Regions from separate parts of the Weizmannia sp. FSL W8-0676 genome, predicted to be linked through region 1. Evidence: predicted binding sites of a transcription regulator. Region 1 holds the regulator's gene; the other holds the start of a gene.
The links. The regulator LexA, encoded in region 1, represses DNA repair genes until DNA is damaged. The targets are predictions, from matches to a motif close to CGAACATATGTTCG.

Region 1 (5,398 bases):
GCGCGTTCCATCCCCCTTTTGATTTTTAAGTTATGCAGCTTTCGCTGGTACTCTTCAACCATGCTGACAATTTTCAACACCATTGAATCGGATTCCGAAAGTTCGAGTTCACCGTTTTGTGCATAACAATATACTTTGACCCCTTTTTTATATAAAAAATGGAGCAGTGCAATTTTTGCATTTCCTCTTCCAATCCGTGTTTCATCCTGCACCAGTACGGCGTCAACCTTTTCATTTCCAATGATATCAAGAAGTTCAAGGATACCGGGCCTGTCCAGGTCGTAGCCGCTTGCCCGGTCGCAGATCACCCCGGCCACTTGAAAACCGCGGGAATCCGAAAGCTTCTCCAGCTCTTCCCGCTGCCTCGCCAAAGAAGTTTCCTGGCTTTCTTTTTCCGTGCTTACTCTGCAATATAAAACAACTTTCATTTTTTCGTCTCCCATTGTGATTTCATCGCAAGTTCCCTTTTATCATCCCTGATTTCATTTTTTTCTACCGGAATGACAATTTTTTCGCCGGCTTTGATCATGTTGCCGTTAATCCCATTATGGCGCTCAACCCAGCTGATAAATGCTTCCCTCGACATTTTGCCCTGTTCTGCATACTGACCGGCGATATTCCAAAGCGTCTCGCCCTCTGTAACGCTGATTTTGATATAGTGTGGGGATGGATCCCGCAGACTTCCAATCATGAAAAATCCGAAAACAAGCGCAAGCCCTGCTAAAATCATAACATAATTATACTTTTTCCATAATCGTGACATCTCCATCTTCCTCCCGCGAATATTCGTTCGTCCAATCACCAGTTCTATTATAAAACGAACGCCTGTTTTTCGTCAACATTTTTTTCGAACTTACGTTTGTTTTATCTTCTGCAATGTGATATAATAATAGCAAATAATGGCATTCCTCCCGTTTGCGTCCCCGTACGCAGCGCGGGTGCCAAACAAAACTGCGACGAGGTGGATATAATGGCAAAACTATCAAAACGGCAACAGGCGATACTTGATTTCATCAAGCATGAAGTCAAAACAAAAGGCTATCCCCCTTCCGTGCGGGAAATTGGCCAGGCAGTCGGGCTTGCTTCCAGTTCAACTGTCCATGGCCATCTCGCAAGGCTTGAAAGCAAAGGGCTGATCAGGCGCGACCCTACAAAGCCGAGAGCGATTGAAATTTTGGACCATGATGAAGAAATACCGGCCCAAAATGTTGTCAATGTGCCTATCGTCGGAAAGGTAACAGCAGGCATACCGATTACGGCTGTAGAAAATATTGAAGAGTATTTTCCGCTTCCGGAACATCTTGTCCCGTCTGACGAGTCCGTCTATATGCTGGAAATCGAAGGGGACAGCATGGTGGATGCAGGGATTTTAAACGGCGATTATGTGATTGTCCGCTCCCAGCAGACGGCAAGCAACGGGGATATCGTGGTCGCCATGACAGATGAAAATGAAGCGACAGTAAAAAGATTTTTCAAGGAAAAAGACTACTTCCGGCTGCAGCCTGAAAACCAGACAATGGAACCGATCATATTGAAAAACGTCACCATTCTCGGCGTTGTCATCGGGCTGTACAGGCAAATGGTGCACTGATCAAAAAGAGGCAGTTTCGGCTGCTTCTTTTTTAATAGAGCATATGCGAGTTTGATGGCAAAAATGCCTGTGGCACTTGAGGTTTTCCGGGCTTCCAATCTATTTTTGAAGGAAAAAACGGGGCAATTATCGGGCATTTTGTTTTTCTGAGCGTGAGATGGGAAACTGCCCATTAAACAAAAACCCCTCAAAGCCTTACGCTTCAAGGGGTTTCTTGCTTAATACATTTCGATATACTGGTCGCGTTCCCATTGGTGGACTTGTGTGCGGAACATATCCCATTCAATTTCCTTTGCTTCAAGGAAGTGTTCGATGATGTGATCGCCAAGGGCGTCTACCATTACTTCATCCGATTTTAAGTTTTCCAGCGCCTGCAGCAGCGTGCCCGGGAGGTCGACAATGCCGGCTTCTTCTCTTTCTTCTTTCGTCATGACATAGATGTTGCGGTCGACTGGTTCCGGCGCCTGCAATTTGTTCGCGATGCCGTCAAGCCCTGCTTTTAACAGGACGGCGAGCGCGAGGTACGGGTTCGCAGACGGGTCAACACTGCGCACTTCAACGCGCGTGCTTAAGCCGCGGGAAGCCGGAATACGCATGAGCGGGCTGCGGTTGCGGGCGGACCAAGCAACATAACAAGGCGCTTCATAACCCGGCACAAGCCGTTTATAGGAGTTCACCGTCGGATTCGTTACGGCCGTAAAGTTCGGCGCATGCTTTATGATGCCGGCGATGAACTGGTATGCCGTATCGCTCAGCTGCAGTTCTGCATCGTTCGGATCATAGAATGCATTTTCTTTTCCTTTAAAGAGCGAAAGATTGGAGTGCATCCCGGAGCCGTTCACGCCAAACAACGGTTTCGGCATAAACGTCGCATGCAGGCCGTGTTTGCGTGCAATTGTCTTGACCACCAGTTTAAAGGTCTGGATATTGTCGCATGCCCTGACAGCATCCGCATATTTAAAATCAATTTCGTGCTGGCCAGGCGCAACTTCATGGTGGGATGCTTCAATTTCAAAGCCCATTTCCTCGAGTTCCAATACGATGTCGCGCCGGCAGTTTTCGCCAAGATCCGTCGGCGCCAGGTCAAAATAGCCACCGTTGTCATTCAGCTCAAGGGTCGGTTCATTTTTTTCATTCAGCTTAAAGAGGAAGAATTCCGGTTCAGGCCCAAGATTAAAACTCGTGAAGCCAAGTTCTTCCATTTCTTTCAATACTCGCTTCAGGTTATTCCGCGGATCTCCTTCAAACGGGGTGCCGTCCGGATTATAAATATCGCAAATCAGGCGGGCAACTTTCCCTTTCTCAGCCGTCCACGGGAAAATAACCCATGTATCATAGTCCGGATACAGATACATATCCGATTCTTCAATCCGGACAAATCCTTCAATCGAAGAGCCGTCGAACATGATTTTATTGTCGAGCGCTTTTTCAAGCTGGCTGAGCGGGATTTCGACGTTTTTAATCGTCCCTAAAATATCCGTGAACTGCAAGCGGATGAATTTCACATTTTGTTCTTCGGCATTCTTCAAAATATCTTCGCGTGTAAACTTAGGCATGAACAGTATTCCTCCCTTTAGGCAATAAAAAGTATATATCTAAGCTATAAAACTAGCTTTTCAACAACGTTAATGGAAAAAACGGGGCGCATCGCTCAACCGCTGGCTCGGGCTTTGAAAACGGCCGGCCTGCAGCAGTTCCTGGCGAAGCCGTTTGCGGATTTCTTCATCCGTTACATGATTTTTGACGAGTACCGGCCCGGTTCCGCGGTGGTCGTTCATCAATAAGATTTTTTTGATACCCGCAATATTGATCCCCTGATCCAGCAAATCTTTAATATCAAGAAGCCGGTCGACATCATTTAAGGAATAAAGGCGGCGGTTGCCTTCCGTCCTTGCCGGTGTAATCAGCTCATGTTCTTCATAATAACGGATCTGCCGGGCCGATAAATCTGTCAGTTTCATAACAGTCCCGATCGGCAAAAGCGGCATCGAACGGCGGATTTCTTTTCGACCCATGTTATACGCTCCTTTTCTTTATATTTTTACTATATTCGATGTGAGTTTTTTTGTCAACAAAATGTTAAGTTTTCTCACATCATTTTTATTGCCCTTAGGAAGGCAAAACGAGTTTTTCGCGGATTTCCATCCATTCTGCCACGTCCACGCTCTTTCTAAGGGCTTCAAGGCGGGCATCGAACTGTTCGGCAATATCGAGCAAAGCTTCCGATTGCATTTTTGCAAACTCTTCCTCCAGCCATGATCGGAACGAACCGGCAAGCTTTTCTCCCTGCACGTCAAGATACTGCTGTGCAAGCGGTTCGAACACGTCCTGCAGTTCTTCCTGCATGCCGGCTTTTCCTCCTTTTTCAAAAAAGGTGCGTGCATTTTTAAAATGGCGGAATGCCTTTTCAAAAGGCTTCAAATCCGTCTCCAAAAAAGCCGCAGGAAAATCAGGCGTAGCGTGTGCGCCCGCTTCAAACGTACTGACGGACAAATCAGGAAGCAAACGTTTTATCTCCCTGTTCCATTCCGCGCTTTGGGAGGCGAATAAATTCCGGCAATGGGCTTCAAGCCTTACATTTGTCGCCCGCATCTCCTGCGCAAAATCATAACCGACGAGTTCTGCAAGCTCCTGAAGGGCGCCCGGCAAATCTTTCGCTGCCTTTACCGTTGCCGGATTAAAAGCTTCCTTGAAAAAGTCGGCGAAGCGGTAAAAAACACGCTGTTTCACGTAATAGAGCAGCTCCTTCTGCTCCTGCATAACGCTGTCTGTGAAGAACGCCAGCTTTGTATTTTTCAAAATGGCTTCTGCCTCTTCCCGCCGTTTCCGGAGGAGTTCCCGTTTCGCTTTCTTTGTTTCAATTGATTCATTGGCATCGCGGATCACGGCATCCACCATTTCGAGGCCGCGTTCCAGCTCGTTTTGTGCGGACTGAAGCACCATATTCAGCAAATCATGGTCGAGAAATTGGCGGAACCCGGCTTCAAATTCGGCCATTTTCGCTTCCTTCCGCCTGCCTGAAAGCGCAAGCAGGCTTGATACACCATACAGGCGCGGGTTGCGGATGCCAAAATGGAGCAGCTGCCCCCTGACATAGTCCATCACTTCTTTATATTCTTCACCGGACGAGGCAAGATCAATCGCATTGACAATAAAAAACATCTTATCCAGTTCAAATGCTTCTTTTACCCGCCCGAGCTGGATGAGAAATTCCCTGTCTGCGCGCGCGAAGGCATGGTTATAGTATGTGACGAAGAAAACCGCATCCGAGTCTTTAATATATTCAAATGCCACGCCGGTATGACGGGCATTGATCGAGTCGGCTCCGGGCGTATCGACCAGCGTAATGCCAAGCCTTGTGAACGGGCAATCATAAAACAAATCAATGGACTCAACAAAACAAGACTGGGTTTCATCGGCAACAAACCGGCGGAACGCTTCCATTCCGGCATTCAAGTTCTGCCCGGCCCGCCCGTTGAAATCAGGGAAGCCTTTCGCAAAGGCACGCAAAAAAGAGAGATGGACTTTTTCGTTTGCTTTGCTCGTTTCTTTTGCGTGCAAAGTTTCAATTTTTTCAAGCGCTTCCCCGAAAGAACGGCAGCCGAGCCCGAAAACAGCGAGCGACTTGTTGACATCTTCCAGCATCTGTGCCTCCGTTTTCAGCTGGACGGCTGCCGTTTTATGCGGATGTGCCGCATCAGGCGGGCAGATCCGGCAAATGGCTGCTGTTGTCGGATTCGGTGAAACTGGCAGCACTTTTTCGCCGGCAAGCGCGTTTGCAAAAGACGATTTTCCCGCGCTGAACGC
Region 2 (5,398 bases), 700 kb from region 1:
GTCGACACGGTCAATCCGGCCCTGCAGCTCCATTTTCGCCCCGTTTTTCAATGTAAATGAAAGCGGCGGAAGCTCTTTTTTCGGCCCGAAAGCGAGTTCCATCGCGACCGGTTCAAAGCCGCTTCGTTTCGCATGGACGCTTAAAATATAAGAAGCCCTTCCGACAACCTGTTCCAGTTTCCTTTTAATATATTGGTAGCGTTTCGAACTGAGCAGGATTTGATGCTGCAATTTTGGGGCAAGGTCGTCCACTGCCGCTTTTGCAAGCTCCATGCTTTGCTGCTTTGTCATCTCTGACCACGGAATGCCTTCGCGCTGCAGGGTATCGGAAATCCATTTCAATGCGCCGTGGAAAAGATCCCCGATATTCGGCGCATCAAGGCGGAACACATCCCGTTCCCGCAGCCTCAGCCCGTATGTCGAAAAATGGGAAAACGGGCAGGTGAAAAACTGCTCCATTCTCGATACGCTGGCAAGGATATGGTCGCCGTACAGTTCCCGGCTCGTTTTTTCGGAGAGCTTCCGGGCTTTGTTTTGGTAAAACAAACTGGAAAAAGCATGGGCCGCCCGGTTTTTCCATTCCGGGTTCTCCATATAGAAGTTATACGTATCCCACCAGAAGGCGGCCATGGGATACCCTCTTTTTTTCAGCTGCAGCTGCGAAGTGACAAAAGCAATAGCAGCCGCCGGATGGGAAATGTATGCGGCTTGCTGTTTCTCTTCCAGTTCCGCCGGGTCATTTACCCATAATCCGCCGCCGCGGGCCGGGAACATGTCCTCTATCCGGTTGATGAACGGGGACGGCAGCAATGCTTTCCCTTCCTCATCGGCAAGCGGAAAAGAGAGAACCAGTTTTTCAGACGGCGTCGTCAATGCCCGGTAGAAAATAAATTCTTCGTCCAGCAGGCGCCTTTTGCTGCCGGGCATGATTTCAAGCCCTTCCAGCCGCAAATATTCACGCTCTTCATCATTTAAAACGCCATCTTCGGAAATTTTCGCCGGCATGACCCCGTCATTGGCCCCGATAATAAATGCCAGTTTGACATCGGACAGCCGGGACTGTTCCAGATTCGCCACGAGCACCTGGTCCAAAGCCGGTGGAACAATGGAAAATTTTAATGACTCAAGCCCGGTTTCCATAATGGCAGAGAATTTCCCAACATCAGCAGGTCCATCGCCAAGGATTTCAACATACTGGTCCAAAACGCCCATGACTTCATCCCATGCCTGGTCGTGTTCCCTGGCAGCAACAAGATCCCCCGCTTCTTCCTTTTCAAGCCGGAGCGCTTCCAGTTTTTCCGGAATCTCCAATTCTTCGAGATAAAGATACAATGCTTCACAAAGCGCTTTTCCGGTGCGGGCGCGCTTCAAACGCCGCGACAGGCGCAAAATCGGCGCTGTGACCAGAAGCCTGAGTTCATTCAGTTCCTGTTCGATTTTTCTTTCCTCATCCGTTTGCGGAAGGTTTTCCAGTTCGAGGCCGCGGATCCGCCTATATTCCCATCTTTTTCTGCTCGTCCAGCGTTCTCCCTGGATGCCGTAAGCTAGGCAATAGTTTTCAAGCCGGTCCATTTTTTCACGCAACGTGCGGGCATCTCCAGGCGGAAACAGCAATTCTGTTTTGATGGCACGGAAAACCGGTTCATAACGCCAGTTGCCGCGGATGATTTCCAAAGTCGAACGGATCAGTTCAATGAGCGGATGGTTCAGCATCGGCCGTTTTCTGTCGATAAAATACGGCACATCATAATCGTAAAAAACCGTTTCGATTAAATCCTGATAGGCCTCCCCGTTGCGGACAAGGATGGCAATATCACGGTAACGGCAGCTGCCTTCCATGACGGCTTCACGGATAGAACGGGCAACGCCTTCGATTTCCGCCCGCCGGTTGTTCGCCTGCCAGATCTCGATGCTGCTTTCCCCCGGAAAAGAAGGAAACGGCAGTTCTTCAAACCGGGACTGCAAAAAGCGCAAACTTTCATGCCTGAAACGGGCCGGTTCATACAGCGCCACGTCTTCTTCCGTTTCAATTTGAAAGGCGCGCGCCAGTTCATAGATATGTGCATAGGCTTCTCCCGGCATCCGGAACAAGTATAAATCATCCGGCTGCCTCCCGCGGAAAGCCCGGTCCGTTGTGAGCGCAACCGTAACGCGGCGGCATTTTTTCAAGAGTTCCCCGATCACCAGGTATTCCTGCGGGTTAAAAGTATGGAACCCGTCTATATAAATTTCCGCATCTTGGAGATAGCGCGATTTTTCAACGGCAGAAGCAAGCAGCCTCAAGTAATCTTCTGAATCAATGTATTTGCCTTCCAGCTTTTGCTCATATGCCTGATATACGCGTTCCAAATCGTGCAGCTTGTCGGAAAGCACTCTTCCCCCGTCCGCTTCCCCGATTGAGGCGCGTTTTTCCTGAAGCTGTGCAGGCGAGACGCAAAACCGTTTGAACTCAGTCAGAATGCGTTCGACATTGTCAATAAAGCCCGTCTTATCCGCCGCCCGCGTGAAAACCGACAGTTCTTCTTTTTGGTCTTCCAAAATTTTCCGAATGAGCATATTTAATCCGCTGCTCGATACATGGGTACGGCTGATCCCGCCGACTTCCTGCAATATTTTCCAGGCAAGGCGCGTAAAACTGTACACCTGGGCACGGATCATCCCGCCCAGTTCAGGTTCATGCGCAAGCCGTGTTTCCGATAAAAAAGTCATTTGCTCCGGAACAAGGTAAATGAGCGGTGCCCCGCCCGGATCGCCAAGCAGTTTCTGCCTGATTTCACGTTGGATGAAAGTTGTCTTTCCTGTCCCGGGGCGCCCGGTAATAAATCGAAGGGACAATTGGTTCACTTCCTTTTGATGAGCTCATTGGCCCCCATATCCGGAAAGATGCCGGACAAGGAACATTTGTTCTTTTATTGTAACGGATATTGTGCTATGAATCAAGCATTTTTGCCTAAAAAATATGCTTCCTGTTTTTTTCTGCCGGGGGATGCCCGCTTCCACGTAAAACACTGCCTGTTCCCGCCCCCGGAAAAATCCTTCCTATCCAATCCGGATGCCCTTCCCGTCCGGACGGGGCCGCGAACCGCCATCAGGGCGCGCTCCTGCTTCCGGCCGTATAATGCCGAAAAAAAAGCACTGCCTGTTCCGGGAAACGTCCCGCAAAATGCAGTGCTTTCACACCTCTTAATCCCCGTCAAACAAATCAAACAAGCCTTTTGCCATGCTGCCTTCATCCTTTGAACCGCCCGCTGCCGGCATTGCGGCAAATACGCGGCTGGCCAGGCGGCTGAATGGCAGCGACTGCACCCAGACCGACCCCGGCCCGCGCAAAGTGGCAAAGAACAGGCCCTCTCCCCCAAAAAGGGCTGTTTTGATCCCTTTGACAAATTCAATGTCATAATCTACCGTCTTTGACATGGCGACAAGACAGCCTGTATCCACCCTCAATGTTTCGCCGGGTGCGAGCTCGCGTTTCTGGATCGTGCCGCCAGCGTGGATAAAGGCAAAGCCGTCTCCCTCAAGCTTCTGCATGATAAACCCTTCCCCGCCGAAAAATCCGGTTCCGAGTTTCCGCTGAAATTCAATGCCGACTGAGACCCCTTTTGCCGCTGCCAAAAATGCATCTTTCTGGCAAATGATTTTCCCGCCCAGTTCGCTTAAATCCATCGGCACAATCTTGCCCGGATACGGCGCTGCAAACGCTGCATGCTTTTTATCACGGGCTTCGTTTGTAAAGGCGGTCATAAACAGGCTCTCACCGGTGATCAGCCGTTTTCCTGCAGAGAACAGTTTTCCCATAATGCCGCCGCCCTGGCCGCCCGAGCCGTCGCCAAAAATCGTTTCCATCCGGATGCCGTCTTCCATCATCATCAAGCTGCCGGCCTCGGCAATGACGGTCTCCTGCGGGTCGAGTTCTACTTCAACAAACTGCATGTCGTCCCCGACCAGTTTAAAATCAATATCGTGGTTGTTCATTTCCCTACCTCCTCAAAATGCACTCCCCCTGTATACGGACTTGCAGTTCGCAATGTTTCATTTTTATTTCCCGTGCAGCGTTCGTTTTATTGGACGAAAAGGCAGGGACCCCCCTTCCCTGCCAGGCTTAAATCCAATACAGCCCGCTGTCTTCCATCGCCCTATATCCCTGTTGTTTCAAGAATTGCATCCGGGAGCGTCGGATGTTGATTTCATATGCAACCTGCAAAGCAGCCGCTTTATGGTACTGATTGATAAACGATCCATAGCTGATTGGCAACACGAGTGATTGATTGTTTGAAAAAACCACTTCAGTTTTTTTGCCTTCTGGGGTGTGGTCTTTAATATGCCCGGAGATCAGCCAAATACAATCCGGCTGGCTGGGCGATTTTGTTGGAAAAAGTATGGTAGCTGTATGGGGATCGACGAGGATCGGCGGCTTGTGCCGGACATGAATCAGGCTTTTTGTCGCATTTTTTCTTCCTTCGTAATCGCTTCCAAAGTATTTGCAGCTTTTTTTCACGATATTCAGGGGAAGTTCCGGCACAAATCGTTCCCGATCCACTTCCAATATTTTGGTCCCTTTTTCTCCCCCCTCCTGACAAGGAATCAGCGCAATCGTGTTTGGATGAATGTCCAATTGTCCATGTTGCATAATGCATTCCCCCATTTTATTTTTCTCATGATCCACTCTCTATTATAGTACAATCTTCCTACATTTCTAGTACTTTTTTTAAAAATATGCATTTTTTTCTTTGTTAATCGTTTCAGAAAAATTCAATTTTTACATTGCTTTTTATTGAAATGCTCTGTATAATAAAAAAAAGCGAAAAAGGTGATCATACATGGAAAACAAAAAATCTTTCTCTGACGTGCCGAAAGAAAGCCCGAAGTCCCGGATTCAGATGGAGAAATTTGTGGAACACATTTACACGGACATGTTGCTGAATGAGATCCTGCTGAACAAAAAAAGAGAAGAGTTATTAAGAAAAATTGACCATGTACTTGATCTCCGCGATGAGGAGCAGTTCATGCATTTAACGAACGAACTTAAAAAAATCAACCTGCAATTTGGATAAATACAGGCCATGCAAACAGGCTCGGCCCGTTTGCATGGCTTTTCTTTTGCATAAAAATGGCAGGTGCAGAGCGCGGCCAAAAGATTTTTGCCCGGAACAGGCCGCGCCTGCTGCACTTTCAGTATTCCTTATTCTTCCAGCATGCGGATCCGCTCCAGTATTGTCGGATGGTCATAGCGAAATATTTTGACGAGAAGCGGCGGATTGACTTCGCTTAAACCTGCTTTTGTTAAAATTTGGAACGTTTCAATGCCGGACTTTTTATCATGCGTCATCTGTACGGCATAACGGTCCGCCCGCATTTCCTGATAGCGCGATGCCCAATTGGTAAGCGGGCTCGACGC

Region 2: the regulator LexA is predicted to act here: its motif matches at 2,895-2,908, upstream of addB (helicase-exonuclease AddAB subunit AddB).

Annotation. Positions count from the first base shown of each region.
Region 1 covers NZ_CP151954.1:1,627,548-1,632,945, forward strand. Annotated here, with positions in the region: gene NST20_RS07895 (recombinase family protein) at 1-428, opposite strand, end outside; gene NST20_RS07900 (LysM peptidoglycan-binding domain-containing protein) at 425-763, opposite strand; gene NST20_RS07905 (hypothetical protein) at 738-896, opposite strand; gene lexA (transcriptional repressor LexA) at 971-1,591, shown strand; gene glnA (type I glutamate--ammonia ligase) at 1,810-3,147, opposite strand; gene NST20_RS07920 (MerR family transcriptional regulator) at 3,217-3,606, opposite strand; gene NST20_RS07925 (dynamin family protein) at 3,701-5,398, opposite strand, start outside.
Region 2 covers NZ_CP151954.1:926,099-931,496, reverse strand. Annotated here, with positions in the region: gene addB (helicase-exonuclease AddAB subunit AddB) at 1-2,835, opposite strand, end outside; gene NST20_RS04360 (TIGR00266 family protein) at 3,184-3,975, opposite strand; gene NST20_RS04355 (competence protein ComK) at 4,103-4,630, opposite strand; gene NST20_RS04350 (IDEAL domain-containing protein) at 4,821-5,054, shown strand; gene NST20_RS04345 (M48 family metallopeptidase) at 5,183-5,398, opposite strand, start outside.